DNA from 4 places in the Paenibacillus sp. JNUCC 34 genome. Region 1 is predicted to be linked to each of the others. Evidence: predicted binding sites of a transcription regulator. Region 1 holds the regulator's gene; each other region holds the start of a gene.

Evidence for each region. Region 1 encodes Rex, which represses fermentation and respiration genes when NADH is low (regulators of the CRP and FNR family bind a similar motif). Its sites were predicted from a motif close to TTGTGAAATATTTCACAA; they were not measured.
Region 2: a site for Rex is predicted at 3,222-3,239, ahead of AC2TF5_RS24885 (FAD:protein FMN transferase). Genes of this name have one in related genera too.
Region 3: a site for Rex is predicted at 2,724-2,741, ahead of AC2TF5_RS01470 (cytochrome ubiquinol oxidase subunit I). Genes of this name have one in related genera too.
Region 4: a site for Rex is predicted at 4,671-4,688, ahead of scfA (six-cysteine ranthipeptide SCIFF). Genes of this name have one in related genera too.

Annotation. Positions count from the first base shown of each region.
Region 1 is NZ_CM177770.1:3,716,247-3,724,436, reverse strand. Features, by position in the region: gene dinG (ATP-dependent DNA helicase DinG) at 1-2,309, shown strand, start outside; gene AC2TF5_RS17370 (redox-sensing transcriptional repressor Rex) at 2,355-3,008, shown strand; gene AC2TF5_RS17365 (amidohydrolase) at 2,995-4,296, shown strand; gene AC2TF5_RS17360 (cell wall elongation regulator TseB-like domain-containing protein) at 4,325-4,843, shown strand; gene AC2TF5_RS17355 (hypothetical protein) at 5,090-5,623, shown strand; gene AC2TF5_RS17350 (AAA family ATPase) at 5,616-7,118, shown strand; gene AC2TF5_RS17345 (3-hydroxyacyl-CoA dehydrogenase family protein) at 7,254-8,126, shown strand; gene AC2TF5_RS17340 (acetate/propionate family kinase) at 8,123-8,190, shown strand, end outside.
Region 2 is NZ_CM177770.1:5,372,673-5,380,862, forward strand. Features, by position in the region: gene AC2TF5_RS24860 (energy-coupling factor transporter transmembrane component T family protein) at 1-348, opposite strand, end outside; gene AC2TF5_RS24865 (energy-coupling factor transporter ATPase) at 358-1,251, opposite strand; gene AC2TF5_RS24870 (energy-coupling factor transporter ATPase) at 1,236-2,129, opposite strand; gene AC2TF5_RS24875 (Gx transporter family protein) at 2,194-2,748, opposite strand; gene AC2TF5_RS24880 (NusG domain II-containing protein) at 2,723-3,121, opposite strand; gene AC2TF5_RS24885 (FAD:protein FMN transferase) at 3,361-4,452, shown strand; gene AC2TF5_RS24890 (hypothetical protein) at 5,301-5,447, shown strand; gene AC2TF5_RS24895 (GreA/GreB family elongation factor) at 5,564-6,010, shown strand; gene AC2TF5_RS24900 (WIAG-tail domain) at 6,327-8,190, shown strand, end outside.
Region 3 is NZ_CM177770.1:320,068-328,257, reverse strand. Features, by position in the region: gene cydD (thiol reductant ABC exporter subunit CydD) at 1-236, opposite strand, end outside; gene cydB (cytochrome d ubiquinol oxidase subunit II) at 236-1,249, opposite strand; gene AC2TF5_RS01470 (cytochrome ubiquinol oxidase subunit I) at 1,239-2,642, opposite strand; gene ade (adenine deaminase) at 2,883-4,688, opposite strand; purine riboswitch at 4,885-4,986, opposite strand; gene AC2TF5_RS01460 (hypothetical protein) at 5,300-5,680, shown strand; gene AC2TF5_RS01455 (sensor histidine kinase) at 5,792-7,531, opposite strand; gene AC2TF5_RS01450 (response regulator transcription factor) at 7,528-8,190, opposite strand, start outside.
Region 4 is NZ_CM177770.1:4,967,811-4,976,000, forward strand. Features, by position in the region: gene AC2TF5_RS23205 (iron ABC transporter ATP-binding protein) at 1-29, opposite strand, end outside; gene AC2TF5_RS23210 (iron chelate uptake ABC transporter family permease subunit) at 26-1,090, opposite strand; gene AC2TF5_RS23215 (ABC transporter permease) at 1,087-2,103, opposite strand; gene AC2TF5_RS23220 (siderophore ABC transporter substrate-binding protein) at 2,123-3,154, opposite strand; gene AC2TF5_RS23225 (response regulator transcription factor) at 3,458-4,135, opposite strand; gene scfA (six-cysteine ranthipeptide SCIFF) at 4,738-4,887, shown strand; gene scfB (thioether cross-link-forming SCIFF peptide maturase) at 4,983-6,374, shown strand; gene AC2TF5_RS23240 (Gfo/Idh/MocA family protein) at 6,694-7,704, opposite strand; gene AC2TF5_RS23245 (HIRAN domain-containing protein) at 7,973-8,190, shown strand, end outside.

The DNA of each region.
Region 1 (8,190 bases):
GTGATTTGAGCTGGTTCTTCGATGGAATGCGGGCTGATAAGGAAAATCAGGCCATTCAGGATCCAGACAACTACACGTATTTCCGTCAATTTGCTCTGGCGATCGAGGACTGGACCGATATGGCACCTGCGCGAGATGAGGAAGAGGATAATCCGCTAGCCGAGCTATCCTTTGAGCAGTATATGAACCAGGTACGTAATAATTTACGTGAGACACTTCCTCAATATGAAAGTCGGGACGCTCAGGACATTATGTTTGAGGAAGTCATGAAGGCACTAGATGATGATAAGCATCTCCTGATTGAGGCTGGAACCGGTACGGGGAAATCACTTGGATATTTGCTTCCTTCCATATACCAAAGTGTAAAACAGGAGCAGAAGGTAATGGTTAGCACGCATACAATCAACCTTCAGGAACAGCTTCGTGAACGGGATATCCCGCTACTCACCAAGGTAGTCCCGTTTCCATTTAAAGCCGCCGTCTTCAAAGGGAGACAGCATTATTTGTGTTTGAGAAAATTTGAACATAAAATAAATAGAAGAGATTTCAACACACCTAAAGAGGATATTATCATTGCAGCCCAAATGATCATATGGCTGACCCAGACTGAAACCGGAGATGATGAGGAACTGAACCTTGGTGGTCGTGGTGGGGACTTCTGGGAAAGTGTATCTAGCGATTCTGATTCTTGTTTGGGACGGGCTTGCCCATGGTTCCGAAAGTGTTTCTACCACCGTGCGAAGCATGAAGCGGGTATTGCGGATGTGGTTATTACGAACCATTCCAAATTGTTTACCGATGTAAAAGCAAATCATCAGCTACTGCCGTCGTATGAGCGGTTGGTCATTGACGAGGCTCATCACTTGGAAGATGTGGCGGGTAAACATCTCGGGCTCCATATGAAATATTTTACGGTGGTACACACCCTTACACGTCTCTATAAGGATAGCCGCAATGGACAGTTGCCAGCACTCCGTCAACTGCTTCAAACGTCGGCGCACGAAAAGGCGGGGGAATGGACGGGCGTCATTGATCGGCTATACCCTGATCTAATTACTGTCAAGGAGAGCTGGGACCGGCTTAACGACCTTCTGTTCGGACTTCTTCCTGAACGCGGAGATGCTTCTGCGGGGGATGCAGGACAATTTACACTCCGACTGTCACCAACCAAGAAGCCAAAAGACTGGGAAAGCTTGACGGAGTTAGAGAATCAGATTCACGTCACCTTGGGAGACGTCGTTCGCAAAGGAGACATGCTAACATCTGAGGTTCGGGAAGAACTGAATGATTATGGTGCAGACAGTTTGATTACCGATATTAATGGCCTCTTTAAGGACTTGGCTGCGCACCGGGAGAATCTGAAATTTTTCATGACTCTGAACGATGAAGGCGTGGTCTATTGGATGGAGGCGAACGGTAATTTCCGTAGTAAATCGCTGCAGATGTTTGCCGTGCCAGTTGATGTGAGCGCGCAGTTGAAAGAGCTGTTCTTCGATAAAAAAAGTAGTATCATCCTCACTTCTGCAACTCTATCTGTAGATAAATCGTTTCAGTATATGATCGATAATCTTGGGCTGCAGGATGCTTCAGATCAGGGACAGCTGAATACCGTGCAGCTTCCGTCACCGTTTAATTACCGTGAGCAGGCACTGTTATTAATTCCAAGGGATTTCCCAAGTGTTAAGGGGTCCGTGGGGGATCAGAACTTTGTGAGTACACTCGTTCAATCACTTGCAGATGCCGCTAAGGCGACTCATGGACGGATGCTGGTATTGTTTACCTCGTACCGTATGCTGCGCCAGGTGTATGATCCGCTTAAGGAAGTTCTGTCATCCAGTGATATATCCGTACTCGGACAAGGGATGGATGGATCAAGCCGAACCAAGCTGATCCGAAGGTTTCAGGACAGCGGCGCATCGGTGCTGCTTGGGACAAGCTCATTCTGGGAAGGGGTCGATATTCCGGGTGAGGCGTTGACATGCCTGGCTATCGTAAGGCTACCGTTTCAACCGCCGAACCATCCCCTTGTTGAAGCGAAGAGCGAGCTACTGCAGCAGCAAAAGAAAAATCCGTTCATGAAACTATCCGTACCTCAGGCGGTTATTCGCTTTAAGCAGGGTTTCGGGCGTCTTGTGCGAACAGCTCAAGACAAAGGTATTGTAATTGTTTATGATACCCGTGTGATTGAATCTTATTATGGAAAATACTTTTTATATTCACTGCCTGGCCCGAAAATGGAACATATGCGGACTGAGCAGATGGTTCCCCGCATTGCGGAATGGCTTCATGGGGACGAGGCAATACAATAAGAATTGAAAATAATTACTTTGAGTTTATGATTAGGGGGAGCATGCATGAAATCGGATAAAATTTCGGAGGCCGTGGTTCGCAGACTGCCCGTATATTTGCGCTACCTGAACGAACTTCATCTTCGTGAGGTTGCAACGGTGTCCTCACAGGAGCTTGGACAGAAGCTCGACCTAAACCCGGCGCAAATCCGCAAGGATCTTGCCTATTTTGGCGATTTTGGCAGAAAAGGGATTGGTTATGACGTCTCATATTTGATCGAGAAAATCCGTCATATTCTTAAGCTGGACCAGCAGATTAATGTAGTGTTGGTGGGTGCTGGTAATCTTGGACACGCTCTGTCCAACTACAACGCTTTTTTGAAAGACAATATGAAGATTGTAGCTATATTCGATGCTTATACTCCAAAAGTCGGCACTAAAATCAACAATTTAGTCGTTCAGTCGATGGAAGAATTGACGGCAACTATTAAGGAGTTCGGAATCCGGATCGGGATTATTACCGTTCCTGATGTCGAAGCACAAGATGTAGCGGATAAACTGATCTCATCCGGTATTGAAGCGATTCTGAATTTTGCGCCAACGATCTTGAAAGCTCCTCCGCACATCCGGATTCATACAGCTGATTTCACGACGGATTTGCAGAGTCTGGCTTATTATTTAGATAACGGAAAGGAAGATGGCGATCATGACGAAGCGTAAATGGATGATTAAAAACGGTACCTTTGCTGTACTTCAGAATGAAAAGCCGGTTCTGCGCGGATATATGGTCATCGAAGACGATCTCATTACCTATATCGGTGAAGAACAGCCGAAGGTTGAGGAAGATACGGAGATTATCGACGGCACATATCTGTTTTTCATGCCTGGTCTAATGAATACGCATGGTCATACGGCGATGTCGCTTCTTCGTGGATACGGGGATGATCTGGCTCTTCAGGTATGGCTTCAGGAGAAAATGTGGCCGATGGAAGCGAAGTTTACGGCTGATGATGTATATTGGGGTACCTCGCTGTCTGTGATCGAAATGCTGAAAGGCGGTACAACGACCTTCCTTGATATGTATGATCATATGGATCAGGTAGCAGTCGTAACTGAGCAATCCGGTATGCGTGGTGTACTTACTCGCGGTGTAATCGGTTTGTGTCCTCCAGATGTTCAGAATCACAAGCTGGGGGAGGCTACAGCATTTGCTAAGGACTGGCACGGTAAAGCTGATGGACGTATCACGACGATGATTTCGCCGCATGCGCCTTACACATGTCCTCCGGATTACATCGAAAAATTTGTGCAGATTGCTCACGATCTGGACTTGCCGATTCACACCCATATGTCGGAAACAGTTACTGAAGTCGAGCAGAATGTTCGGGATTATGGGGTACGGCCAGTAGCCCATCTTCAAAAGCTCGGCGTCTTCTCACGTCCGGCGCTTGTTGCGCATGCAGTTCATTTAACGGATGAAGAGATTGAGATTTTGGCGGCTCATAAGGTAGCGATATCCCACAATCCGGGAAGCAACCTGAAGCTGGCAAGCGGTGTCGCCCGGGTACCGGAGCTGCTTAAAGCGGGAATTACCGTATCACTGGGAACGGATGGTCCTGCGAGCAACAACAATTTGGATATGTTTGAGGAAATGAGACTGGCTGCTCTTATTCATAAGGGTGTTAGTGGTGATCCGACAGCAGTTCCTGCTGTGGAAGCACTGCGTATGGGAACAGAATACGGAGCGAAATCATTATTCTTAGACGGTGTTGGGACGTTGGCTCCCGGCATGAAAGCGGACTTTATCGCGTTAAATACCGATCAGGCACATTTTCTGCCTCATACGGACTTTATCTCGCATGCGGTTTATTCAGCTAGTGCCAAGGACGTGGAGCATGTCTGGGTAGATGGTAAACAGGTCGTCAAAAACGGAGTTTGCCTTACATTGGATGAAGAAAAGATTCGCCGTGAAGCCCAAAGTGCGTTCGAGCGGCTGTTGACCCTCTAGGGAATAACAAGGGAGCGAGGAACGCAGATTGAAGAAAAAAACGAAGTGGATACTTCTTGGCATTTCCGGTTTTCTGCTCATATTGCTGTCTATTCAGATTTATTATTCAAATGTAATGTCTGGTAAATGGTCGGAAGAGAACGCGGCTATCAAGGCGGCTCAGCAATATGGCGGTTTGATGAAGAAAGACAAAACTTATAAATCGGTATGGGATAAAGAGAGCATTTACTGGGTTGTTACCGGTAAGGATACGGAAAACCAGGATATCGTCGTATGGGTGAAGTTTACGGAAGAGAAAAAACCACTGGATGGAGCCAAAGCTGTACACAGCGAACCTCTGAGCGGTGGAATGTCGGAAGCTCAAATGCGTAATCAGATTAAGAATGACCTGCCTGGTTCGGTAATTGAAAGGCTTGTTCTAGGTATGTATGAAGGAGAATACGCATGGCAACTGTTATACCAGCTGAACAATGAGACGAAATATAGGTTTTATCGGTTTCAGGATGGAAATCAGATCGGTGAAGACATTATTCTACCAAATCAATAGCAAAATTTAACACTCCATCAAAAGGCGGAGTGTTAAATAACAAGATTTTATGTAAGCGTTTACGTAAAATTTGGATAAAATAGTTTTAAATATTTTCACAGACTTAAATGAAAAAGGTATATAAGATGTGATATACTCTTATTTGTATTCCACAGGCAGGTTGAAAGTAGTGTTACTATACGCATAATTGTTATATCAAATATGATATACGAATTATACACATCATATAACAAGGAGGAAACTTCATTGAAATTACGCATTGTTCCTATCGTTCTGACGGTCGTAATATCGGCATCGGTGCTTTTTGGCGGTTGGTTTCTGTATCGACAAATGGCTCTTCAGAATCCACTGGCCAATGTGGTATCACAGTATGATGGAGTGAAAAACTCTCAAATAGATATTACACAGGATACAGTCACTTTTAAGCTTGATTTAGCACCCGAAACGAATTTACGGGGTCTAGTCGAACATATAAACAAGGAAGGCAAGTCGGTTGTCGGTAAACGCACATTGAAGCTTGAGGTGGAAGATCACTCGTCCGAGCAGCTGGACCAATGGTGGGAGAAGGCTATGCTGTCAGTAGCCCAAGCGATGGATAACAAGCAGTACACCGATATACAGATATCTTTGGATGAACTGGCAAAAAACTCACCTAATTTGAAAGCAAATGCTCAAATTGATGACCAGAACGTATATGTAAGTTTATCCGACGGCAAGTCAGGCAAGTTCATAATTTTGCCACGCCAACCCGGCAAAATGGAGGTGTGGAACCATGCCTAAGTGGTCCAAGGAAGTATTGATTGGCTTCATCCCTGTGCTGTTCGTATTCCTTGCATTCATTGGTATGAATGTTGTTCCAATCCTCATTGCAGCTATGCTTGTAGGATCTCTTTTCTTTATTGCCAAGATGAAGGGCGGAATAGCTGTAGGTGCAGGTAGTGAACGCAAACGGAAAAAGGGCAGTATGGCAAAGCTGACCTTTGAAGAAATCGGAGGGCAAGATAACGCGAAGCAGGAGCTGCGTGAGGCGCTTGATTTTCTAATTCGTCATGAAGAGATCAAAAAATTCGGAATTCGCCCATTGAAAGGCATTTTGCTGACAGGGCCTCCGGGGACAGGTAAGACACTGATGGCTAAAGCGGCAGCACATTACACAAACTCGGTATTTGCTGCTGCATCGGGCAGTGAATTTGTTGAAATGTATGTAGGTGTCGGTGCTGGCCGTATCAGGGACCTGTTTAAAGAGGCTCGCACCCGTGCAGCCAAGGAAAACAAGCAGAGCGCGATTATTTTTATCGATGAGATTGATGTGATCGGCGGCAAGCGTGAAGGCGGGCAGCAGCGGGAGTATGATCAGACACTGAACCAATTGTTAACTGAAATGGACGGTATCTTTACAACGGATGCACCGCGTATTCTCGTTATCGCAGCAACGAACCGGAAAGAGATGCTTGATAGCGCGCTTCTTCGCCCTGGACGGTTTGACCGCCATATTCAAGTCGATCTTCCGGACAAAAAAGGACGTGCACACATCTTAAATCTGCATGCGGGTAATAAACCACTAGATGCGGACGTTGATTTGGAGAAAATTGCGGAGGAAGCATACGGTTTTTCAGGTGCCCAGCTTGAAAGTGTCATGAATGAAGCTGCCATTTACACCATGCGTGAAAATGAGGAATTAATCTCTCAGCGGCACTTGTCTATGGCAATCGATAAAGTAATGATGGGTGAGCGTTCTGACCGTGAGTCCAACATCGAGGAGAAAAAGAGAGTGGCGATTCACGAGCTTGGACATGCCATTATGGCTGAGCGTGTTCGTCCTGGAAGTGTGAAGCAGGTTGCTCTCAGTCCGCGGGGGAAAGCGCTCGGTTATGTCCGCCACAACCCTCAGCAGGAGCAATATCTGTACACCAAATCGTTCCTAGAAGAGCAGATCATGATTGCTCTTGGAGGAGCAGCGGCCGAAGAAATTTATTACGGCGGACGCAGTACAGGCTCCAGTAATGACTTTGAGCAGTCTCTCAATATTGTTGAGACGATGATGAAGTCAGGATTGACATCTTTGGGTATTATTAACATGAATATGGTTACCACTGAAGAGCTGATGAGAGAGAATAATCTGATTTTGGAAGACTTAATGAACCGAACGAAACATCTGTTAGAACAAAGTCGTGCTATATTCGATAACTCTCTTGATATCCTGATGAGAGAGGAAATACTATCAGGCGAGCAATTCAGATGTCAATTTCGTGAAAATACCCTTTTACCAGCATAAATTGTTATGCTGGTTATTTTTTTTTACTTTTTCGTCGTGCTAAGATATTATTATACTTTGTGCCTTTCTAAATGTATTTTTCAACAAAGACGGGTACAATAGAGTATAGAGATAAGGAAAGGGTGGAGCACAACTATGTACTTCAAAAAAATCGGCGTCGTTGGCGGCGGGACGATGGGACAAGGCATTGCCGAAATGCTGGCAGCCAAAGGACTCGACGTTATGCTGGTAGAGAAAACCCCCGAGAAACTGGAATATTCATACGGAATGATTGAGACAAGTCTCGACAAGCAGCTCGAGAGATGGGGGATTACGAAAGCGGAGAAGAAACTTATTCTAGGCCGTATTCAAAAAGTAACTCATTTTGCTGAACTAAGTGCCTGCGATATGGTGATAGAGACAATTACGGAGGACTTGGAAGCCAAGAAGCAGGTGTTCGCGCAGCTTGACCAAGTATGTCCTAGCAATATTATATTAGCAAGTAACACCTCCTCGCTTAGCTTGACGGAGCTTGCAAGTTCCACGATGTACCCTGAGCGGGTTATTGGTATGCACTTTATTCATCCAGTTTCAAAAGTTGATCTGGTAGAAATTATCCGTGGTCTGAAAACTTCTGACAACACATTCAATGAGACAAAGCGTTTTGTAGAGGAAATTTCGGATAAAAAAGGAATCATGGTTTACGAATCTCCAGGTTTTGTATCAAGTCGTATGATTTGTCTTATGATCAACGAAGCGCTGCACCTCCTTCAAGAGGGTGTTGCTTCCGCAGAGGATATCGACGATGCAATGAGAATCGGATACAGCTTCCAGTATGGCCCGCTTGAAATGGCTGACCGTTTCGGACTTGATTCTGTATTGGCAGCTTTGGAGCGTATGTTCCGTGAATTTGGCGAGCTTAAATACCGTCCATCCATCGTGCTTAAAAAGATGGTTCGTGCCGGTCATCTCGGCGTGAAGACGGAAGAAGGCTTTTTCAAGTACGACAAGGATGGTGACCGGATATGAATATTCTCGTAATCAACGCGGGCAGTTCCTCGCTTAAATATCAGTTATATAACATGACGGATGA
Region 2 (8,190 bases), 1.7 Mb from region 1:
CCGCATTACGCTGAGCAGGCCAACTTCCACTCCGCCGCTAAAGAGGGTGAACGATCCCAGACTAAGCAAGGCCTCCCCACTTTTAACCGTGAGCACCTGAATGACAAATATAAACACCATAAGGAATCGCAGTGGCTTCATCGCCTTGAGGTAATAACGGAACGATATTCGTGTGCTATACATAATCAGAATGGAAAAGAGCGCCGTTAGCGCCATGCCCGGCCATGAGGACACCATGACGATGACCGCAACGTACAGCAGCATGGCCGCAAGCTTCGCCCGTGGATCCAGACCGTGTATCCAAGAGCCGGTATCAATGCTCCTTCCGATTATCAGCTTGTCGCGCATAATCCTCCCTCATTCCTCTCCGGTGTTTTCCGTAAACATCTCAGCCTTTGTGTTTCGCAGAGCTGCTATGCGCTCTGCCAGTGATTCTGCCGTGAAACAGGGCTCTTCATGCCCCAGATTGAAGCGTTCCGACAGAATGCTCCAGCAGCGAAGCGGCAGCGGAACTGCCATACCACACTGTTCCATGACTTCCACCCGGCCCGCCAGCTCGCGGGCAGTACCTTGAAAGGCACACTCCCCCTTATGAAGAAGCACCCATCGGTCAGCCGCTTCCAGTAATTCATCCATACGGTGTGTAACCATAATGATCGTTCTGCCTTCCTCACGACACAGGGTCTGCAGCATCCCAATCAGTTCCATCCTGCTGACGGGGTCCAGTGTAGCCGTCGGTTCGTCCAGAACGAGAATGTCCGGCTCCATGGCAAGCACCGAGGCGATGGCGACCTTTCGCATTTGCCCGCCGCTGAGCTGAAACGGGCTGCGCTCCAGCAGGGCTGGATCCAGACCCATTTTAAGAAATGCCTGCAATGCCTTTTGTTTAGCTTCCTCCTGACTTGCGCCGAAATTCATCGGCCCGAAACAAATATCCTTTTCCACCGTTTCCTCGAACATCTGCTGCTCCGGGAACTGAAACACCAATCCGACCCGTCGCCGCAGTTCTCGCATTTTAGGGGCCTTTACACCTGCAGTAATCATGACATCGAACACAGATACTGTACCGGCTGTCGGTTTGATGATACCGTTGAACAGCTGAAGCAGCGTGGATTTACCCGATCCAGTCGTTCCGGCCACGCCAATGAATTCTCCTGAACCAATTCCGAGATCGATATGACGTAGTGCAGCGCTGGCCCAAGGGGTTCGGGCATCATAATCGAAGCACACATTCTCTAATTGAATGACCATAAGAAATCCATCAGCTCCTGTTCATCACCGGATTGTCCTTTTGCAACTCCCCGAGACTCCAATTCCTGTGCAAGCTTCCGTGCAAAAGGCGCTTCCAGGCTGCACAGTAACATCAGCTCCCTATCCTCAAACAAGTCATCAGGTGACGTATCTGCAATAACAGCCCCGTCCCGAAGGGCAAGCACCCTTTCAGAGGCCATAATTTCATCCGCGTCATGCGTAATGGACACAATGGTATACCGCCCTTCCCGGTGCATATCCCTGAGGATATGGGTCAAGTCGTGCCTTGCCTGTTCATCCAGCATGGAGGAGGCTTCGTCCAGCACCAATATTTCTGGCTCCATGGCAAGCACCGAGGCTAACGCAACCCGCTGCTTCTGTCCACCGGACAGCTCGGAGGGATGTCTTTTAAGCAGATGGCTAACGCCAAATCGTTCAGCATACCGGTCGATCTGCTCTCTTATCTGCTGCCTCGGCATACACATGCCCTCAAGTCCAAAGGCAATATCCTCCTCCACCGTACTGCCAACAAATTGATTGTCCGGATTCTGAAACACCATCCCTACCTTACGGCGGATCGCGATCAGGTTATCCGGCACAAGCTCCAGGCCCGCTGTCTCTATAAGACCTTCATCAGGCGCCAACAGTCCGTTAAACAGTCTGGCTAGCGTAGATTTCCCACTCCCATTGCTCCCTACGACAGTCACCCACTGTCCTTGGTGTACCGTAAAGCTGACAGAGCGGATGTTGTTCGACTGCCCGTTATACGAAAAACTAACCTCCTTAAGGGTTAGCGCCGGGGCCTGATGCTGTTCTCCAGACACGCAATTGTCCGATTCATGCGGCTTAGGCCTGTTATATAATCCCGCTCTGTTCATAGCAGGTTCCTCCCTTCTGCCGTCCTAGCAACTGAAATCTATTTACGGTCTCCCATGCAACTTCTTAATCTGTAAAACCAGCAAACAATGACAGCTTGGAAAGCGACGGCACCAAATATCTTACGGCAATACCGATGAGGATACCGGTCACAATACCGGTCAGCAGAAGCGCCGGTAAATAATAAAAGATCGAAGAGGTTTTGAAAATAATCGAAGCAGCCGTCAGCTGACCGATATTGTGCGCTACCCCACCGGCGATGCTGATTCCGATCAGACTGAGTCTTTTTCCGCTAATTTTGAGCAGGCCATACATGACAACAAAACTGAACAGTGCGCCGAACAGACTGAACAAAAAGCTTGAAAAGGTTCCGAAGATCATCGCAGTCAGAATCGTCTTTAGAACGATTAACGTCATCGCGTCTCTTCCCCGCAAAAAATACAAGCAGGTTAGCACCATAATGTTAGCCAGCCCCAGCTTTGCGCCCGGTACTGACAGGTTCACCGGAATAAGGGATTCCACAATGCTTAGCACAACAGCAACCGCTGCAAAAATGGCAATAATGACCGTCTTTTTAAGCAGCATGGCAGATTCGTTAATTGACAACGGCGTCGACTTCATCCTGACTCTCTCCTCCCGAAGCACCCTCTACCTCAACCAATACTTTGTGAGGCAGGCAGACGATGCTCTGATTTTTCCTGTCAACGAACCCGAAGCTGAGGCACACTTCATCCGGGCAGTCCGCCTCAATCATTTCGATCCCGTAATCATACACCTTAAGAATATTCACTCCATGATCCGTCTTAATTTCAATAATCTGTTCTTCTTCCGTCAATTCCACAGTCTTAAACAATTGACCATCTACCGTAATGGTTGCCGTTAACGGATTATTGTGATTTTTTTCACTATCTTTTTCGTCCAGCCATCTTGGGACAAGAAATATTAGTGCTGCTGCCAGCACAACTGAGATCAGTACCAGGTCTCCGCGTTTCATAAGCATCTTCCTTATTTTTTGATTATATAAATCTTAGACGTCCTCATTATACCCACTCCCCACCTATCCTTCAATGAAGGAAACACCCAATCCGGCCGGTTTGAGAAAGATTTCACAAAATCATCACTAAATCCAAAATTTTATTCAAAAATTTAAGTAAATTATGAGAAGTCTCACATCCTCCCTCTGACGGGCTCTGCTATAATCCACTCGAAACCTGGTGGAAAAGAGGAATTCTAATGAACATAATTAAGCGCTCATCGCTGCTTCTGCTTCTGTCCGCCCTGCTCATCATCGGAGGCTGCAACTCCGGCACGACTCCGGCAGATCTCAATGAAAAGACGCCGGACTCCGGCCAGCAGACGGAAATAACCGATCCGGTCAAGAAATCTTACTATATTTTTGATACCATTGTGCAGGTTAAAGTGTATGACAGTCGGATCACCGACCGCCATTTTAATGAAATCGAAGAACTGCTTAAAACGATCGACACTCAAATGAGCCGTACGAATGACAAGAGTGAGCTGGCCAAGGTGAACGCTAATGCCGGGATCAAGCCTGTCCAAGTATCCGAACAAACCTTCAATGTTATTCAAAAAGCATATGAGTACTCTAAACAGACAGAAGGCCGTTTCAATCTGGCAATTGGCCCTCTCGTCACGCTGTGGAATATCGGAAATGAAGGCGCGCATGTTCCTGACCAGTCTAAAATTGATGAACTTATACCGCTTAGTCAATATAACCAGGTCGAACTGAACCCGGACACCCGTGAAGTATACTTGAAAGAAAAAGGCATGGAAATGGACCTTGGCGCTATCGCCAAGGGTTATTCGGCGGACGTCATCGCCAAATATTTGACCGACAACGGCTTCAAGAGCGCCATCATTGATCTGGGTGGTAACGTGCTTGCCCTGGGACAAAAGCCAGGCGGCCTCAAATGGACCATCGGTATTCAGGATCCTGACCTTTCCCGGGGGAATCCAATCGGCAACCTGAAGGTGGAGAACCAGACCATCGTCACATCTGGCGTATACGAGCGCTTTTTCGAACAAGACGGAAAAGTGTACCACCATATTCTGGACCCTGAGACCGGATATCCTATCGACAACAATCTGAGCAGCGCCACGATTCTGACAGACAAATCCATCGATGCGGACGCACTGTCCACCTCGATCTTCTCCATGGGATTAGAAAAGGGCCTCGAATTCGTAGAACAACTGGATCAGACAGAGGCCTTGTTTATAACCAAGGATAAAAAAGTATACATTACGTCTGGTATGGCTGAGGTTCTGCATATGACCAACGACAGCTACACGTTAATGAACGAATAGCGCAAAAGAAAGAGCAGGACATCTCTTCCTTACTGGAAAAGCTGCCCTGCTCTTCTATGTGCTGTTGTTTGTTCCCCACTAACTCAATCAGCACCGAGTCTACCAGCTGGTCTGCAGCCGCTTTAAGCCATTTCCTGCTGGGCCCTCATATATTTCACGAACAGATTTTGTTTCTTTCCAATTTTGTACTGCCCTATCTTTGCTAAAGTGTATAAAGTGTGATATAATCATAAATTGTTAGGCGAAGTTTAACCCCGTAAGTTCCTCACAAATTTATATTTTCTAACTCAGATGAAGTTGAGAATTCCTATTTTCTAACCCAAAAGTAAGAGTTTAAGGATGTTGGTTTTCTGATTCACACTGGAGCGGTCATCGGAGCCGCAAGGACGAAAGAGAGGCAGGGCTTTTGTTGTTTTGGAAGTAATGATCCCGAAATTGAACTTCAAACACAAGGAACCGACTGTACAGCCGATCAGGCCGTCAGGGGTTAAATTATATTGGCGCTTCAGCGCCCACAAAAGTACCCTGCAGACCATTCTGCAGGGTACGTCTATATCCACAAGATCTAGAAAAGTAATTAAATGTTACATCAGCCTTTAAAATACATATCATACCATTTATGTTGTCGATTACCTGCCTTTATGGCATAATGGAGGCATAGATTGGGCAGCCAAATGGAAGGCATTTCGTTTGTTTACAAACGAGATGCCTTCCTGTTTATCAATATAATTTTTACATTAAATGTAACCTTCTTCAATCGGCTGCTCCATTAAGGGAGGTTGAGGCGATCGGTATACATCTCTGTAGACGTTCTTTCACACAAGAATTCGGAAGCGGAGGATGTTTATATGAATATTCCAAAAACCAAGCAAGGGAAGAAGCCGAAAGATCGGGCAGGTATCTTCATATTTGCGATCTCCTGCATCTCGACCGCGATTCTCATATTCATTATCGTTGAGATTATCCTGAGGACCATGTTTGGAACACTGAAATGAACGTATTCGATACCAAGGAGGATCATTTATGAAATGGACCGGATTGTACCTCACAATAAATTTAGGTTGCAGCTCAATCTATAATGAGCCATAGCACGAGAAGAGGAGATATGACCATGAATTTGCATAAGATCAATATAAGAGAAACGCTTGTTTCCCAATTAACTTTTTTTGATGAACAGCTCACTCTATTTCTTGATCGGTACCTCCCTGCCACTGACGACGTTCGCATCGTACGGGAACGAAAAAATACCAAAGCGTTTATCGAACGCTATATGTTCAAGCTGGAGCAGTATCTGAAGAGTAACATCAACAGTGATGACATCCCGTGCCCCGACTTTGTATTTCTCGGGAGTACGGTAACCGTGCAATATAACGACAGCAATCACTGCGAATCCTATACACTGTGTCTGCCGGAGGATTCTGATCCGGATAAGAGCTGTATATCCATCGTCTCTCCGCTCGGCTCCCAGCTTCTTATGGCTGCCAAAGACAGCCAAATTACGATCGTGACTCCCGGGCAGATCACAAAAGTGACCGTTGTAGATATTAACTGCAATTAATTCCAAGAAACATGTCATCCTGTATTAGTGAACAAGTCACATCATGCCCAGCAGAGGTTACAGCAATATCCTGATCACAGGAATGTAACACATAGAATAACCTTCAGCACACTTAGAGGGGCTGTTCTTCGGTCTACCCACGACCAAGTTGACAGTCCCTTTTTTGTCTTTAAATCCCCTTTACTTTCCTTCAAATATGTATAATGAAAATTTTCTCCAATTGCTACTCTGAAAATACCAGTAAAATTGTGACAGACGCCTAGTCCCATGCATATGATGCCGAAGACGAACCACTTTTCGGAAGGAGCGTGCAGTCTTGAAAAAACGAGGGAAGCATACAGCGGGTAAAAATCCAACCCAGCGCTATGTGGTGGACCCTAATACAAGAGAAATCGATTGGGCAGGACGTAACGAAGCAAAAAACCGTGCAGCAGCAGATAGGGAGGCCCGGGTTCTTTCATCTGCAGCGGCAGCTGCTCTGGAAGAAGAAAGCATCGACGCCTTAGAATTCGAAGATCTGCTGCCTGAGGAAAGCACCGATGTACCGGAAGAGGAGGTAATGAAAGAAGATTTTGAAGAGGAAGAAAGCCCCCTCTCTCGAGACACCTTGGAATTATTCAATACCACCGACCACCGGGAGCAACTGCTGACTGAGAAACAAATGCCCGGCCTGAAGGGGCCTTTTATCTATACTGAAGATATCAGTGAAGGTGCAGTCACGGAGAGCCGTATCGCTTCCCGTGCCATCACCGCCTCCAAGCTGGCCACCGGAGCAGTCGGAAGTGATGCATTGCAGGATTACGCTATAACAGGTCTTCAAATTGCCGACGGCAGTATCACCTCCGCTAAACTTGGAGGTTCGGTAGTCACCAGTGACCATCTGGCCGATGGTTCCATCACTGACCGGAAGATTGTAGTTGGTACGATCAGTGGAGATAAAATCAAGGACGCCAGTCTAACCTCTCACAAGCTGGCCGATCATAGCATCACCTCGGATAAACTTGCGAACGGCGCGGTGCTCTCCCGCCATCTCAATGGTCTAAGCATTTCAGGCGGCCTCCTTGATGATGCTGCCGTCACCAGTAACAAGATTGCCTCAAGCGCTGTAGAAACACGGCATCTGGCCAACGAATCCGTACACACCTCCAAGCTGGCGGATCAATCTGTCTCCACATCCAAGCTCCGGGAAGGCGCAGTCAGCGCCAGTAAGATTGAGTCTGGCGCGGTTGATGGAACTCACATCCAGAATCATTCCATTACCAGTCTTCACTTGGCTGAAGGAGTTGTTACCCGAAATCACCTGGAGCATGAGGCGATCGGATCTGAGCAATTGGCTGAGAGCACGGTCAGTGGGAAGCATATTCAGAAAGGCGCTATTACTACTGACCACCTAGCGCTAGGCGCAATCGGGTCAGATCAAATCCGAACTGCCGCCGTTGGTAAGGACCAGATCGGGAGCCAAGAAATTCAATCTCGTCACGTGAGCGATTTCAGCATTACAAACACAAAGCTGGCAAATCAGTCAGTAGGCACCGCGAAACTGGTAGAACAATCTGTCACTGCTTCAAAAATCGCCGACCAAAGTATTTTATCCAGCAAAATCTCCGATGAAGCTGTCCACACCCGCCATTTGGGGAAAGCGTCCGTCGATTCAGAACAGCTTGCTACCAAAGCGGTGCGTTCCCAGCATATCGGTAATAGTGCTGTTCAAAGTGAGCATATTACCGAAGGCAGTCTGCAGCCCCATCACTTTAACGATAATGTTATCCATTCGGCTGCTATAGCGCCCCAAGCGATTACAGAGCGCCACTTGTCCGGTGGATCGGTTACATCTTCTCATCTTCAGACAGAAGCTGTGACGGAAGATAAACTTTCACTAGGCTGTGTAACAAGCAGCAAGCTGGCAGCCGGTTCTGTCAACGGAGAAATCATTGCGAAGGAAGGCGTCAATTCCTCGAACATTGCGAAAGGAGCAATACGGCAGGCTCATCTTGCAGCAGGAAGTGTCAGCTCTGTGTCTTTGCAGACCGGTGCGGTCGGTCAGGATCATCTTGCCATCGGCTCCGTTACAAGTAAGCATATCGCACCATCCTCGGTCATATCGGATGCCATTGCTAACGGCTCGATAACAGCAGAGAAACTTGCACTTGGTGCTATCACGGACTCTTTCATCGCTCCCG
Region 3 (8,190 bases), 2.6 Mb from region 1:
CGCTGCGCTATGCCCTGCTGCAGCAGCCCAATGGCGTGACGTGCCAGAAAAGCAAGCAGGAACAATACCATTTTACTGTACTGTTCCTGCAGAGAGGATCCGGCAAACAGGGCGGAGATAACCTCCGCCAACCATTTTGCCTGCAATATGATGGCCATGCTTTGTGCCAGGGTACATACGGCGACGACGAGAAATACCGTCTTGACTCCTTTGTATCCCAGCAGATCTTTACCCATCAGTACTCTAAATGCTCCTTCTCATGTACCCGTTTATGGAAAACGTAGTAGCTCCAAATTTGATAACCTAATACGAACGGCAGCAGTGTAACCGCCACAATCGTCATCACCTTAAGGGAGTATTGCCCTGAGGCGGCGTTTTGGATCGTCAGATCAAACGCACTGTTAATCGAGCTGATCATGACACGCGGGAACAATCCGATGAACACGGACATAACCGACAGGATGATGACCGCCCCGGTCATACCGAAAGCCCAGCCGTCTTTCTTGGTTTTCATAAAATAACCGGCTGCCAGGAATGCAATAACACCAAGCACCAGTACGGCTGACAATATGCCGCCCCGAACTTTGAACACGTCCGTCATGAAATACGTCATAATTCCGAATAGCGCAAGCAGCGCTGCAACCGGGAACAACAGGCGCCGGGCCATAACCCGGGCACGCTCCTGCAAATCTCCTATGGTGCGGAGTGTCGTAAACATGAGTCCATGCAGCAAGCATAGCATAACTACCGTGATTCCGCCTACAACCGTATACAGATTGACTACATCAAAGAATCCAGCGTGAAGCTGCATCGATTCGTCAATCGGCAATCCCTGGATTAGGCAGGCGAACACTACACCGAAGAGGAATGGAGGGAGGATGCTTCCTGTGAAGATGGCACCATCCCAAACCTTTTTCCAGCGTGCATCCCCGACCTTGCCACGGAATTCAAATGCGACCCCACGGGCGATCAAGGCTAGCAGGAGAACGACGAACGGAAGGTAAAATCCGCTGAACAGCGTGGCGTACCAGTTCGGGAAGGCCGCGAACATCGCTCCGCCTGCCGTAATCAGCCACACCTCATTTGCATCCCAGAACGGGCCAATAGAGTTGATAAGCACCCGGCGCTGAGTATCATTTTTAGCCAAGAATTGTGTTGACATACCTACACCAAAGTCGAAGCCTTCCAGGAAGAAGAACCCGATAAACAGAACGGCAACCAGTACAAACCACAGCTCACTAAGAGACATTGCCGATTCCCCCCTTATTGAACGGGTCAGCTGCGTTGTGATCGTCTTCCTCCACCGCATATGGCCCTTTCTTGATAACTTTAACGAACAGATAAGCCATTACCGCAGCCAGCACAGCATAAATCGTACTGAATGCAATGAGTGAGAACAGAATGGAACCTGCGCCTACGTTTGGCGAGATGCTGTCCTTCGTCTGAATCAATCCAAATACAGTCCAAGGCTGACGCCCGATTTCTGTCATAATCCATCCCGCCGTATTGGCGATAAACGGCAATGAAATGCTGAACAGCAATACTCTCAGGAACCATTTCCCAGCCTGTTCTACCTTCTTGCGCATTGTCAACCATGTGCCGTACAAACCGAGCAAAATCATAATAGAGCCTGCAGCCACCATGATACGGAAACTCCAGAATGTAGTCCGGACTGGAGGAATGTAGTCACCAGGCCCATATTGCTCCTCATACTGTGCCTGCAGTTCTTTCATTCCGATAACTTCACCGGAAAACTTACTATAAGACAAGAAGCTGAGTAGGTAAGGGATTTTCAATTCCATCGTATTTTTCTGATTATCCGGATCAATCCCGGCAAAAACCGTCCATGGAGCCGGATCATCACTCGTTTCCCACAGACTCTCGGCTGCAGCCATTTTCATAGGCTGTGTATCCACCAGATATTGTGCTTGCTGGTGACCGAAGAGAGCAACGAGCACGGAGGAGATCAGAGCGATAATGATAGCAATGTTAAACGATTTTTTAAAGAAATCGATATCCTTCTTCTTCATCAGCTTGTATGCGCTGATCCCCGTAACGAGAAATGCGCCTGTGGCCAATGCCCCGAATACCGTATGCGGGAACTCAACCAACAGCTGACCATTCGTGATCAGAGCGAAAAAATCATTCATTTCGGCGCGTCCATTGTTCATCTCAAATCCGACAGGACGCTGCATGAACGAGTTAGCGGCCAAAATCCAGAAAGCCGACATTGCTGTACCGAAGGACACGAGCCAAATACAAAGAAGGTGAACCTTCTTGGACAAGCGGTCCCATCCGAAAATCCACAGTCCGATAAACGTGGACTCCAGGAAAAATGCGAGCAGCGCTTCAATCGCAAGCGGCGCTCCGAACACATCCCCGACAAATCGGGAGTAATCCGACCAGTTCATACCGAACTGGAATTCCTGCAAAATACCGGTAACGACCCCTACAGCAAAGTTAATGAGAAACAATTTACCCCAGAATTTTGCCATCTTCTTGTATACTTCGTTGCCCTTGACGACATACATCGTCTGCATAATGGCAATCAGAAATGCCAAGCCGATGGACAGCGGAACAAAGATGAAATGAAAAATGGTTGTCGAAGCGAACTGGATACGTGCGAGCATAACCGGATCCATAAAATACCCCTTCCTTTTGGTTCACGTAATAAAACTTTAAAATTTATCTTTTATTATTTTCGCAGACCACGAACGGAAGAATTGTGATATTTATCACATTTAAATGCCTGGAAGGGGTTAAATAGTTATAAATTTGTGACGAAAATCACGTTCTCGATAAAAACAAACAAAAAACAGGGTGGACCATGCTTGGTCACCCTGTTTTTTGCAATGATAAGTGTCTCAATCATTTCGTTTTTTTTAAACCGTAGATGGCCCAATTTCCGTTTCAATCAACTTGAACTCGGTCACATCAGCCAGTCCCCGGTTCGTGATCCGAATGTCCGGTATAACCGGCAGAGCGATCAGCGAGAAGGTCATGAACGGTGCATTCATCGGGCAGCCCAGTTCCTTCCACGCTTCCTCCATGGACACCACTTCAGCAGCTACCGTCTCGAGCGGACGATCCGCCATCAGACCTGCCACCGGCATCTCCACCTTGGCTAGCACCTCACCGTCCCGTACCACGATCATGCCTCCGCCGCATGCGGCAAGCTCATTGGCGGCAAACGCCATGTCCTCAGGGCTCGTACCCATAACGAGCAGGTTATGGCTGTCATGAGCCACCGTGGAGGCGACTGCACCGGATTTCAACTGAAATCCACTCGCATAGCCGAGGGATATCTGCCCTGTTCCCTTGTGGCGCTCAATGCAAGCCATCTGAATGACATCCTGTGCCAAATCCGGCTGGATGACTCCATCTATCACCGGGAGGGTCGCCGTCATTTTAGCGGTCCGGGCACTGTTCTCAATAACACGCACCACGTTTACCTGTGTCTGAGCGGCATTTCCTTTGCTGCGGAGCAAGAAATCATCGACGGTTAGAGCACGCTGCAGCCGTACCGAACTGCGGGCTTCCGCTGGATATTCATAAACAGGAAATTCCTTTACGATCTTTCCGGAATCCGCTACCACTTCACCATCAGCAATAACAAGCGAAGGCACCATTTGCTTCAGATCATCGATAAGCAAAATATCCGCTGCTTTACCTGGTGCAATGCTGCCAATTTCCTGCTCCATACCGAAGTAACGAGCCACATTGATCGTGCCCATCTGAATGGCTTTAACCGGATCAACGCCTTCCTCAATCGCCCGGCGCACAACATGGTTCAGATGGCCAAGATTCAGCAGTGTCATCGGATAGACGTCATCTGTCACAAGGGACATGTTATCGGTACACACGTTATCTTCCGTTACCACTTTAATAACTTCCTTAACATCATGCCATGCGGAACCTTCACGGATCATCAAATGCATGCCGAGTCGAACCTTCTGCAACGCCTGCTCCCTGGTAACTGTCTCGTGGCAAGAGCTGACACCTGAAGCGATGTAAGCCTGTAGCATACGTTCATCCTCAGAAGGGAAATGACCGGTAACGGTTTTTCCAGCCTTTAAGGTTGCCTCAATTTCTCCGCACATGGTTGGGTCACCATAGACGACGCCCGGGAAGTTCATCACCTCGCCGAGGCCTTCCACACCTGGCCACTGTAGTCCCGCTTCAATATCGGCTACGCCAAGTGCCGCGCCAGCGTCTTCGAGGTCCGTTGTAGCTGGCACACAAGAAGGAAAGGTTGTAAATACTTTTAGTGGAAGCTGCTGCCCTTCTTCGTGCATCCAGCGTACGCCTTCTGAACCGAATACGTTCGCAATCTCGTGCGGATCCATAAAGATGGAAGTTGTGCCTTTAGCCATCGCGGCTTTGGCGAATTCAGTCACCGTCAGCATCGTGCTTTCCACATGCATATGTCCGTCCAGCAGACCCGGTGCAATGTATCGTCCGTTCGCCTGAATCACATTCGTTTTCTCACCGATTGTATGATCAGCTTGTCCGATATAAGCAATTCTTCCGAAGGCCATGGCGACATCGACATGCTCCTGAAGCTCTCCAGTAAACACGTTAACGAGTGTGCCGTCCTTGATCACAGTTTCCGCTGCTGCCTGTCCCATTGCGATTTGTCCAAGTCGGTAGCTGACCTCATAACGCTTCTGTCTCTTTTGTGAACTCATATATGACACTCTCCCTTATGATTATAGAAACTTGATAGCTTCAGGCTTCCCCATAACTAGACACGAAATAACCCGGACAGCGCTTCTGTCCGGGTTATCAACAATACATAAAGGAAGAGAGAGTCTGAATTTATACCATACGAATACGTCACGCGGCTTTAACGTGTTGTAAGACCTCGGTTTAATCGAAGGATGATGATTCTCTCAGCTTTTATGTAGTCAAGTCATTTACGGTAACCTGGTAGAGACGCCTGAGCCTTATTCTCTGGCATATACATAAAAATCTTTTCAGTTGTTGTAAGAATTATAATCCTTTGGTGTCGTAAGTCAATAGAGTGGGAGAATATACTTGAACAAGTATATCAATCAGAGAAGTAAGTATTTTTAATACATATAATAGTTGCTGCGCGTACGAACCATTCCTACAATCGCTGTTGCCCCCGAATTTCTTGAATTATTTCTTTATAAGAAGAAATTCGGGGGCAAAGGCGACCGCTATCGCTTCTCCGGAAACGCTTCGTCCGCTCCGCTGCTTCGAAGCAGATCTTAAAATACTAGTTCATGGCTATCATTGGTATACTTATTCCAAGCATTAGGGGGGGCAGGTAGTTATGAAGGATATTAGCCAGAAGATGCATATTTGGATTGAAGCCGAGAAATGGGCTGAAGGAACATGGGATGAGACCAATACGAATTCGGATGTCATCGTTGTATTTCCTAACCGTTTAAAGTGGATCGCCACCTTTTTTACATATAACAACATTCAGACCTTACGGGAAAAGAACAATCAGACAGGCGAATGCATGAACGGCGCTTATTTTTGGTCGAGTGATATGGTGTTAATCGACATTATGACCAGGGAACGAATTGAACAGGTTATTCATGATCTCGTTGAAGGCAGATCATTTGAATCCGTATTTACACGTTATCCTGATGTTGAGATTGAAGAGGATGAACATTATCCCTCCCGTTTTTTCTCAACAACTAGTTGAATATCACAGGTTTTCGAAACTTCATAGCTTCGGATCCACATAAAAAGGAGCTGTTTCCCATATGCATCTCGCATGGAAACAGCCCTCTCATTTTAAATATTCAATGGCTCATCAACCTTTCAAGCCCCGGGGCAAAATAACCCTGATACACGTTCCTTTTCCGGCCTCCGATTGGATCTCTACCGTACCGTGATGGGCTTCCACGATGGCTTTTGCAATGCTCATCCCAAGGCCTGAGCCGTCAATACTTCCCTCCGTGTTCGTCCCGCGATAATAACGTTCAAACAGATTCCGCTTCGTTTCCTCGTCCATCCCAACACCGTTGTCCTTCACTACGATCGCAGCAGAATTGGCATGCTGCTCTACACCTACCGTAACCGTAATCCCGGGTGGGTTATGCTTAACGGCATTGGAGATCAGGTTATCCATCAGACGGTGAAGCCATTTGGCACTACCAGCCGCAAGCACCGGCTCATCACCGCCTTCGAACTGAAACGTCACGCCGTCAAGCGTCGCGTCGTTGACGTACTTCAATACACCGCGGCGGACAAGCTCATTCAGATCAAGCGGACACATATCCTGCGGTTGGATTTCGGTCTTCAGCCTGAATACAAGCGAGAAATCATCGATAAGTTCCAGCATGTATTCCCCTTTTTCCCGTATAACCGTTCCCATCTCCCGAAGTTCGCTCGGGCTCCAGTCTTCTGGTGCGCTTTCCAGCATGTAGCCGTAACCTTGAATGGAAGACAGGGGGGTTCGAAGATCATGGGAGATACCAGACATCCACTCCTCGCGGTTTTGTTCCAGTGCCTTCCGCTCTCTCTCGGTTGCTGCCAGCTGCTCGGCCATATGATAGAAGGAGTGAATAACTTCCTTGTACAGCTTGTAGGGCATTCGCAGCTTCCCGTTCTTTCGGAATACTTTCTTACGGTCTTTGGGGGTGAGTACTTCCTCGTAGGAGCCGCTGCCCATCCGCTCGAACCATCCGGTAAACAGCAACAGCGGACGGCTGTATCGGTATCCATGCCAGATCGACATAGCTAACGCAACGACCAGCACGATGATGCATATCCACATTACAGCGAGCAGAATCTGGTTCATGATCGGCTGCTTGCCGACCGAATCGTACGGCGTGTGATACACCCAGGTCATTCCGCTGGCCTTATCCCAGTACACATTTACATTTGTTGCGTATGAACCCGGTTCTTTCTGCATCGACATCAGTTCTAAAGGATGGTAGCTCTTCTTGTCCCCGATTGCCTTACCGATCGACTGCTTGATGCCGCCCTCCCCATCGATGATATGCAGATAGCCCCCTGCCTTCCGGACCTCCTGTTCCAATCTCTCGTGCTGCGACGGATCCGGCAAGCCGCCTACCTGATACTCCGTAAACCAATGTCTCAGCCGATCCGTACTCTCATCTACCCCACCAAGCAAAAACAACAAGGGATCCTCATAGGCCAGATCCATTTCCAACTCCATCGTATATTTGCTAAGCCGCCGTTCCTCCTTGATTTCCAGCAGCCGACTGACTGAATATGAAGAAGGCACATCCTTGGGCGTGTTCGTAGCATGGATAACGCGACCTTCCATGTCCACGACCTGCAGCCACATGTTCTGCTCGTATAAAAGCTCTTTCCAGTGTCCTTGCAGATTGACTACACCATTCTCCGTCACCGTTTCTGCTGTTAGATTGCTTAGAACCCCCGAAGGGAAGTTAAGCCGTATTTCCTCGTTCGCGATATGCTTGATTAACACAAATAGAAGCGTAAGGAGAAACAGAAACATGAATATCGAGAAGGCAATAAGCTGATATGTTAAATGAAACGCAAGTCTTCTGCTTACCTTCATCTTTTTGACCCCTTAACCAGCTTGTAGCCTAGCCCGCGGACCGTAACCAAGTATTGCGGATCACTCGGATTATCTTCAATCCGTTCCCGGATCCGGCGGATATGCACCATCACGGTGTTGTCCTCACCCATCCCATCGATTCCCCACACCGCCTCATACAACTGCGACTTGGAAAAAACAACGCCGGGATGCTTGCAAAAGTATAACAGCAGCTGAAACACCTGGGCTGGACAAGGCACCGACTCACCAAGCACCTTCAGCTCTCCTGCCGTCTCATCCAGTACAAAGCGGCCGAAATCCCACACCCGCTGTATCGGCTGTTCCTGTACACGTACCCCTGTGTCGCCCCATCCGCCCCGCCGAAGCCGGGCTTTAATGCGCGCTGCAATCTCAAGCGGGTTAAACGGCTTTGTCACATAGTCGTCCCCGCCCATAGCGAAACCGGTCAGAACATCCAGATCGGACGCCTTAGCTGTCAAAAACAAAATATGCGGACTGCCAAATGCCCGGAGCCTCGGACAGATCTCAAATCCGCTTCCGTCCGGTAACATAACATCCAGCAGCACAACATCAGCCCGGTGCACTTCCATTTCGCGAAGCGCCTCGGCGCAGCTGCCTGCTGTATAGATGCGGTTAAAACCTTCCTTGCGAAGGACCAT
Region 4 (8,190 bases), 1.3 Mb from region 1:
AGCTTTTTAACATTATCAATTTTTATCATAAAGCCCTCTTCCTTAAAATCACAATTAAAAATAGTATTCCACCAAATAATTCAATAATAACTGAAACTACACCTTGAGCATGGAATACATGATACATCAAAAAGTATGCACTCGTTATTATCAAAAATCCTATAGCAAGAGCCATTGGAAAAATATATCTATGATCATAAGTTGACGCCGCCTGATAGCTCAAAGTTGCTACTAAAAATCCATAGAAAGTAAGTGGTCCAATCAAAGCTGTTGAAATTGACATCAAAATAGCCACTAATATAAGCGTATAAATTACACTAAATTGATATTTAACTCCAAAGGAAGTAGAAACATCCTTTCCTAGTGACAATATATTTAGATTCTTAGAATGAGCAAGAAGTAATAATGCTACAATTATTACCATAGGAATTACAATAGGAAAATATGCAGAATCTGCATTATTAACAGAACCAAACAATCTCGCCTGTAAAATATCAAATTCAGAAGGCGCAAGTAGTCTTCTCATGAAAGTTGACACAGAATTTAGCCCAGTGCCAATAATAATTCCAACCAAAAGCATAAGTTGTAAATTCCCGTATTTACCGGAAAGTAACCATCCATAAAGTATCAAACTCATCAAGACCATAACAACAACTTGAAATAAAAAAGATCCAATTCCACTAAAATTGATCAATGCACTAGCACCAAAGAAAAATATGGTACTCGTATGAATTGTTGAGTAAAGTGATTCGAAACCTAAAAGCGAAGGAGTTATAATCCTATTACTCGTAATCGATTGGAAAGCAACAGTGGACAAGCTCTGACAAACTGCAGCAATAATCATTGCAACAAGAGCTACTATCCTTCTCTTCACAACTGGGATAAAAGAAGGTGAATCTACTGGAACTGGATTGTTATAAACTAAAAGTCCATATGAAGCAAGGATACCCAAAGTAATCAATGCTATCAGCAAAATCCAATAATGTCTTTCTTCCTTCTTAGAACGAAAAGCCCTAGCTGATCTATTTTCATTATGAAGGCTAGAATCGATTTCCACATTTTCTTTATTTCTATATTGCAATGTGTTCATCGTTGCCTCCTTGGTTTTCTTTGTCTCAATAAAATAGTAATAAACACGATTGAACCCCCTGTTCCAAGTATTAAAGAAACAGGTACTTCAAAAGGCATTATAATAGTTCGAGAAATGATATCACAGGCAGTTATAGTCCCCATTCCTATCACACATACCCAAGGTAAATTACTCCTAAGATCATCGCCTCTAAACATTGAAACAATGTTTGGGACAATTAAACCCAAGAAAGGTAAGTTTCCAATAACAGCTGCAACAATTCCAACTGCAACAGAAATAAGGGCAGTCCCCAAAAGAACAATCCTATTGTAATTAACTCCAAGGCTTGTTGCGACATCTTCTCCTAGTCCAGCTAAAGTCAATCTATTAGCATAAAGAAAAATAAGCAAAGTAATGATAACAATTAGCCATAAATATTCATATCTTCCCACCTGAACGGGCGCAAAAGAACCTACAAACCAACTTTCAATACTTTGCGTCATTTGAAAAAGGAGTCCCATAAAAGTGGACACTGCAGAAATAACTGCTCCAAGCATCAATCCAATAATCGGAACAATTAAAGACGAACGAAGTTTAACTCTTCGTAAAAATAAAAAGAAAATCATAGTTCCTATAAAAGAAAAAATGATTGCACCAGTCATTCTTAGAACTAAAGTTGGGGCAGGAAATAATAAATAAACAAGAAGCAGTCCTAAACCCGACCATTCAATAGTCCCTGTTGTAGTAGGTTCAACAAAACGATTCTGTGTAATAAGTTGCATTACGAGTCCTGCCATTGCCATTGCAGCTCCAGTAAGCATTAATGCAGCTGTTCTTGGAACACGAGTTATGAAAAACATCTCCATTCCATCCTCTTGTCCACGTATATCATAAACTCCAGTAAACAGTGATATAATGCCTAAAATAATAACAACTATAACCGCGAATATAAAAGGTTTTGTCCATATTTTATTGTAATTATAAAACTGGGGTTGAGAAAAACTCTCAACCCTAGAAGTTATATTTTTTGGCACCGTTTTATACTCCTTTACACTACTTAGCTAAAGTGTTTGCAAGGTTTTCAAATAACTCTAAATAAGTCTGGATTGATTCATTTGTGTAAGTATCTGCTGGTGCATAAATAATTTGTTCTTTAGAAACAGCAGTTGTGTTTTGAAGAGCAGGTGCGTTAGCAATAACATCCTGAGCAGGAGCTGATTTACCTGCATCAGATGTTCCAGCATCACGATCTAATACGAAAAGCCAATCAGGATTGCTTTGTGCAATAGCTTCAACAGAAACTTCATCACCTTTATGATCTGTAGAAGAATCGGCAACTTCTAATGCTGGAACCCAACCGAAAATTTCATACATTGGTCCCCAAACACGTCCAGAATGAGGAGCTGCAAAACCAATATTCCCACCAGAAACAATAACACTCATAACTGTATCTGTTCCATTATAAGCAGATTTAGCATTTTCGATAACTTTATCAAAATCAGCTACCAATTGTTTAGCTTCTTCATTTTTATCAAAAATTTGACCTAAAGCAATTGTAGAATTTTTAAGTCCATTTACTAAGTTTTCCCCAGGTGTAGCAGCTTCCTCAGAAATATCAACATTAAGATCAATAACAGTTGCATTTGGCACTAATTTTTTTATATCTTCGTAATAGTCAGCAAATCTTTGACCGACAATTACAAGTTCAGGGTCTGCTGCTGCTATAATTTCAAGATTTGGCTCACGATGATTCCCAATATTTTGAACTGAATCATCACTTACATATGGTGAATCCGCAGGCATTACATCCTTTGGAACAGCTGCTAGTTCAATTTTCCAATCAGCTAAAGTTTCAAAAGTTCTATTATCCAAGGCAACTACATTCTTTGGGTTTACAGGAACAGTAACAGTTCCATGGGCATCAGTGATTTCAACCGTCTTCGGCTTAGCAACCGCTTCACTTCCATTAACTTCAGTAGGCTTTGACTCTTGTTTGCTTTCATTACTTGGACTTGAGCAAGCTGCTAACATCAAAGTCAAAACTGCCATAATACCAACTAAGTTTAAAAACATAGATTTTTTCATACATATACTCCTTATAATGTGATTTATTTTGAAAATGATGAAGCCTATAGATTTGAATTGGATAGTAATTGCTATCCAATTCAATCGATATTGATAATCATTTTCATTCTAGCATTCTGTGGATTAGTATAGTCATTAATTATGTGAAAATCTTGTGAAGGATGTGAGTTGATATGATTATCGGATTTTATAGAACAAAAAAACGAGCAAAACTGGATGAAACTGTTTATACTCGTTTTTTTTCAATTATGTTTGATATTGATTACTGTGACAAATTGTACTTTACCTATTTTCTTATTTTTACTATTCAATCATTGAATAGCCCCTGCCATGGATTGTTTGAATATATCGGTCTTTCTTCTCACACTTTAGCTTTTTTCTTAAATACCCAATATATAAATCCACTACATTTGGGTTGACTGCTACGTCATATCCCCAAACCTGATTCAAAAGCATTTCACGGCTCAATGTTTTATTTTTATTCTTGATTAAAAATACAAGTAAGTCAGACTCGCGCTTAGTAAGCGGGAGATTTTCGCCACCTTTTGTCACAATATTGCTGGATGCATCAACGAAGAGATCTTTAAACCGAAAAAAATAAGTCTCGTTTGGCTGGATACCGTCCGCTCTTCTTAAAATAACTTTTATCCTTGCTACTAATTCTTCTTTCACAAATGGTTTTCTTATATAATCATCTGCTCCTGCTTGTAATCCTGCTATGCAATCCTTGCTGGACACATTGTCGGTCACAATGATTATCGGTGTCGTTTTAACAGCTCGTATTTGTCTGCAAATTTCTGGTCCAGATATACTCAATGAATCCCAATCTAATACGATAATATCCCAATCTTGCTCATATACTATATTTAAACTTTTGTTTTCGTTGTGAAGTGTCAAAGTGAAATAGCCTTCTTGCTTTAGACCGCTTACGATTTTCTTTGCTAAAGACCGTTCATTCTTAATTACCAACACCTGCTTCACCTATGATTCACCTCTACTTCACTACATAAAATAATTTATCACAAAAAAGAATATCGGATTTGTAAATCTTAAATTCCTAAAAATTCAATATAACATCTTATTAGGAGAACTCTGTACAATTTTATAATAAATATGTATAAAAATGAAGAAGTACATAGGTTAGCCCCACCTCCGCCATCCTTTTAACCCACTCCGGTGATCCACTTATGACAGAGGTGAGCCACTACCATATTAATAGTGGCTCCAAGAGTATTATTGATACAATCCTTCCGTTTGAGTACAAATGCTAATCTAAACATGTACAGAAATGCTTGAATAATAATGTACTGTCAACTGCAAACGAAAACTCCTCAAAATCTGCTGCTACCGATTCTAAACAGTATTCTTTCTTATATCAATTTTTCTGTCTGTGTAATCGTATTCCTTGTCGTGGTCGTTGAGGTGTATTTTATAGTAATCTGCTTTTTAGTTGATCTAGTGTGACCTATGTGATTGATGTACATCCGAAGTAGTTGCTACCATGTTCAAAGTAGTAGAGTGAATTCATTCACAATATTATCTTGTTATTGTTGAACTAATGAAATGGTAGAGGAGTTATTCAAATGAAAAGAATCGTAACACTGAGCACCCGCAAACTGATGGATACCGCAAAACACGGCGGATGTGGCGCATGCCAGACATCTTGCCAGTCCGCTTGTAAGACTTCCTGCGGCGTTGCCAACCAGCGCTGTGAGAACCCAATGAACAAATAGGATTCGAAAATGTTCACCGCCCACCTGCTCTGTAGATGGGCGTCTATTTTTTAAACCGGTTTTATTTGTCGGTAAAAGGAGCTTGATTAGCAAGGATGATTCATCAATATCAACTTAACGGATACAACATCGTGCTTGATACCTACAGTGGGTCGGTACACGTTGTTGATGATCTGGCATACAAAATCATTGAGCTTTATGAGCATACATCTCCGGAGGAAATCCTGACACTCATGCTGGAGCAGCATGAACACGATTCGGGTATTACCGAGAGAGACATTCGAGAAACCATCGCGGCCATTGAGGAGCTTAAAGATACTGGACAGCTCTTTACCAAGGATGAGTATGAAGACCTTTCCATTAATTTAAAAAATCGAAAAACTTATGTAAAAGCACTATGCCTCAATGTCGCGCACACCTGCAATCTATCATGCGACTATTGCTTCGCTAGTCAGGGAAAATACAACGGCGATCGGGCCATCATGAGCTATGAGGTTGGACAAAGGGCTATCGATTACCTGCTGGAAAATTCAGGACATCACCGGAATCTTGACATTGACTTCTTCGGCGGCGAACCGCTTATGGCCTGGAAAGTCGTCAAGCAGATTGTAGCTTATGCCAGAAGCAAAGAACAAGAATATAAGAAGAAGTTCCGCTTTACCTTCACGACGAACGGTATGCTGCTGAACGACGAGGTCACCGAATTTTTAAATAAGGAAATGTACAACGTCGTACTCAGTCTGGATGGAAGAAAAGAGGTTCATGACCGGCTCCGCACAACCGTTAACGGAAAAGGAAGCTATGACCATATTGTCCCGAAGTTCCAGGAGTTCGTCCAAAAACGCGGAGACCAAGAATACTATGTACGAGGAACCTACACTCGTAATAATGTCGATTTCACCAATGATATATTCCATATCGCAGACCTTGGTTTTGATAAACTTTCGATGGAACCGGTCATCTGTGATCCGCGGGAGCCCTATGCACTTACCGAGGAGGACCTCCCGGAAATTTACAAACAGTACGAAATTCTCGCCACAGAAATGATTGAGCGCGGTGAACAAGGTAACGGGTTTACCTTTTATCATTACATGCTTGACCTCTCGGAAGGCCCTTGCATCCAGAAAAGAATCTCTGGCTGTGGTTCAGGAACTGAATATCTCGCTGTCACTCCTTGGGGTGAACTTTTCCCTTGCCACCAGTTCGTCGGTGATGAAGCGTACAGCATGGGGAACGTCTGGGATGGTATCACACGACCAGAACTACAATGCCAATTCAAAGAGAGCAACTGCTACTCGAAGCCGGAATGCAAGGATTGCTGGGCCAAACTCTACTGCAGCGGGGGCTGTCCTGCCAATGCCCTGCACGCGACGGGTTCCATCAACGGCATCTACGACTTTAGTTGTGATGTTTTCCGCAAGAGGGTTGAATGTTCCATGATGGTGAAGGTTGCCGAGTCGATTAGAGAAATGGAAAGAGACGCATAACTATTGTGCGGAATGAAGGCTTCGATTACAGCAGCTGAACGCGGAGATGAGGTTAATATGAACCGTTCTCCCATTCATTGTTGGAATGCTTATAACCATTCCAATCATTTTGTTCGTGCCGACTTATTATCGCTATCTTGCATTTCACTCTAAAACTAAAGTAATAGCGTTGCACGTATGACTAAACTCATACTACAAATTCATAAAATCGGGGAACGGCTGATGGATTGGGCCTTTCCCCATTCTCCATTCATCCATTCCCCGATTTCATCACGGCATTATACTACCTGCGGTGGGTTTCCAATTGTTTACGATAATTCTACCGCTTGGCCCCCATCAATTGAGGTCTTAAATCCGTAAAGCCCTCACCCGGCTTACGCAGAGCTTCCAATACAACCTGCGCGTTATACCCGTCATAGAAATCATAGATAAGACCTGGCTCTCCGTTCAAAATCTGAATGATTTGCTTCAGGATCGGCTGCGGGCTAACGACGTCGTCCACAGGTACAGGCTGAAGATGGGCATCCTTGCCGCTTCTGAACAGGCTGCGCCAGTTTTCCAACGCCATGGTTCCTTCCTCACCATGGACCACCAGGGAGACACGTTCCTCCCCTTCCCGTTGATCGGTTCCAGACAGGTGAATCTCGATATCATTATGTAATCGCAAAACGGCTCGGACACGGCTTTCGGACTGATTCGAATCCGGCGGAAACTCGATCTCGCTCTTCACATGCGTAATCGGACCGAACACCTGCTGGATCATTTGGATCCAGTGAATGCCGACTTCCAAGAGATATCCGCCCTGCTGTCTTGAGGTGATCCATGGATTCTGCTGCCAGGACCTCGGCCACTGCGGAAACTCCAGGTATAGATCCATCTTAAGGATCTGGCCGATCGCCTGCTCTTCAAGTAATCCCTTCAGCTTCAGGACGGCCGGGTCGAGCGGAAGCGAGAAATGAACGGCATGGAGCACATTGGCCTTCTCTGCCAGCTCCACCAGACTCCGGGCTTCGGTCAAGCTGTTGGCAAGCGGCTTCTCGCAGAAGACGTGAATGCCTTTCTCAAATGCGATCTGGGCCACGTCATAATGCAGGGACGGCGGAACCGCGATATACACCAGGTCAAGCGCAACCTCGTTCAGCAGCTGGCGGTAGTCGGTGTACAGCCGGGGACTAATTCCTGTTGCTGCGACTTCCCTGTACAAACTGGACTCATCACTGTCGCAAAGTGCAACTAATTCGATCTTCTCACCATATTGGGGCAGTAATCGGTGAATCATAATCCGGCCCATGTGACCTAAGCCGATGACGGCCATCTTCTGTTTATTCATCCTGTTCTCCTATTCCATTGATGATTGAATTTACCATTGAATGCCACGTCCCTATTATAGATCAGGCGCTGCTGCCAGTACACTCAGATATGTAGAAAAAGGCGCTGCCATCAAGCAGAGCCCCTGTTAACGACCTGAATCAATTTATGACGTTTGTTACACGTACAAAAATCACGGATTAGTACTTATTATTGATAAATCTCCAATTTATAAAAGAAGTATCATAGTATAATAGTAAAATTAGTAAATAAGTATTTAGGAGGATTTTATGCAAATTGAATTTAATGTATCTGGAGTCACCTTTGAGGATCGTCCAAATATTATTAGAAGATATGCTACTGATGGAGATACAATTTATTTAGTTCGAGAGCCAAACAATGAGTATGATTCAAATGCTATTAAGGTATTCCTATCTAATAGGAAATCTATTGGGTATGTCCCAAAGGAATTCACACCATTACTAGCGAAGTATCTCGATAGTGGTGG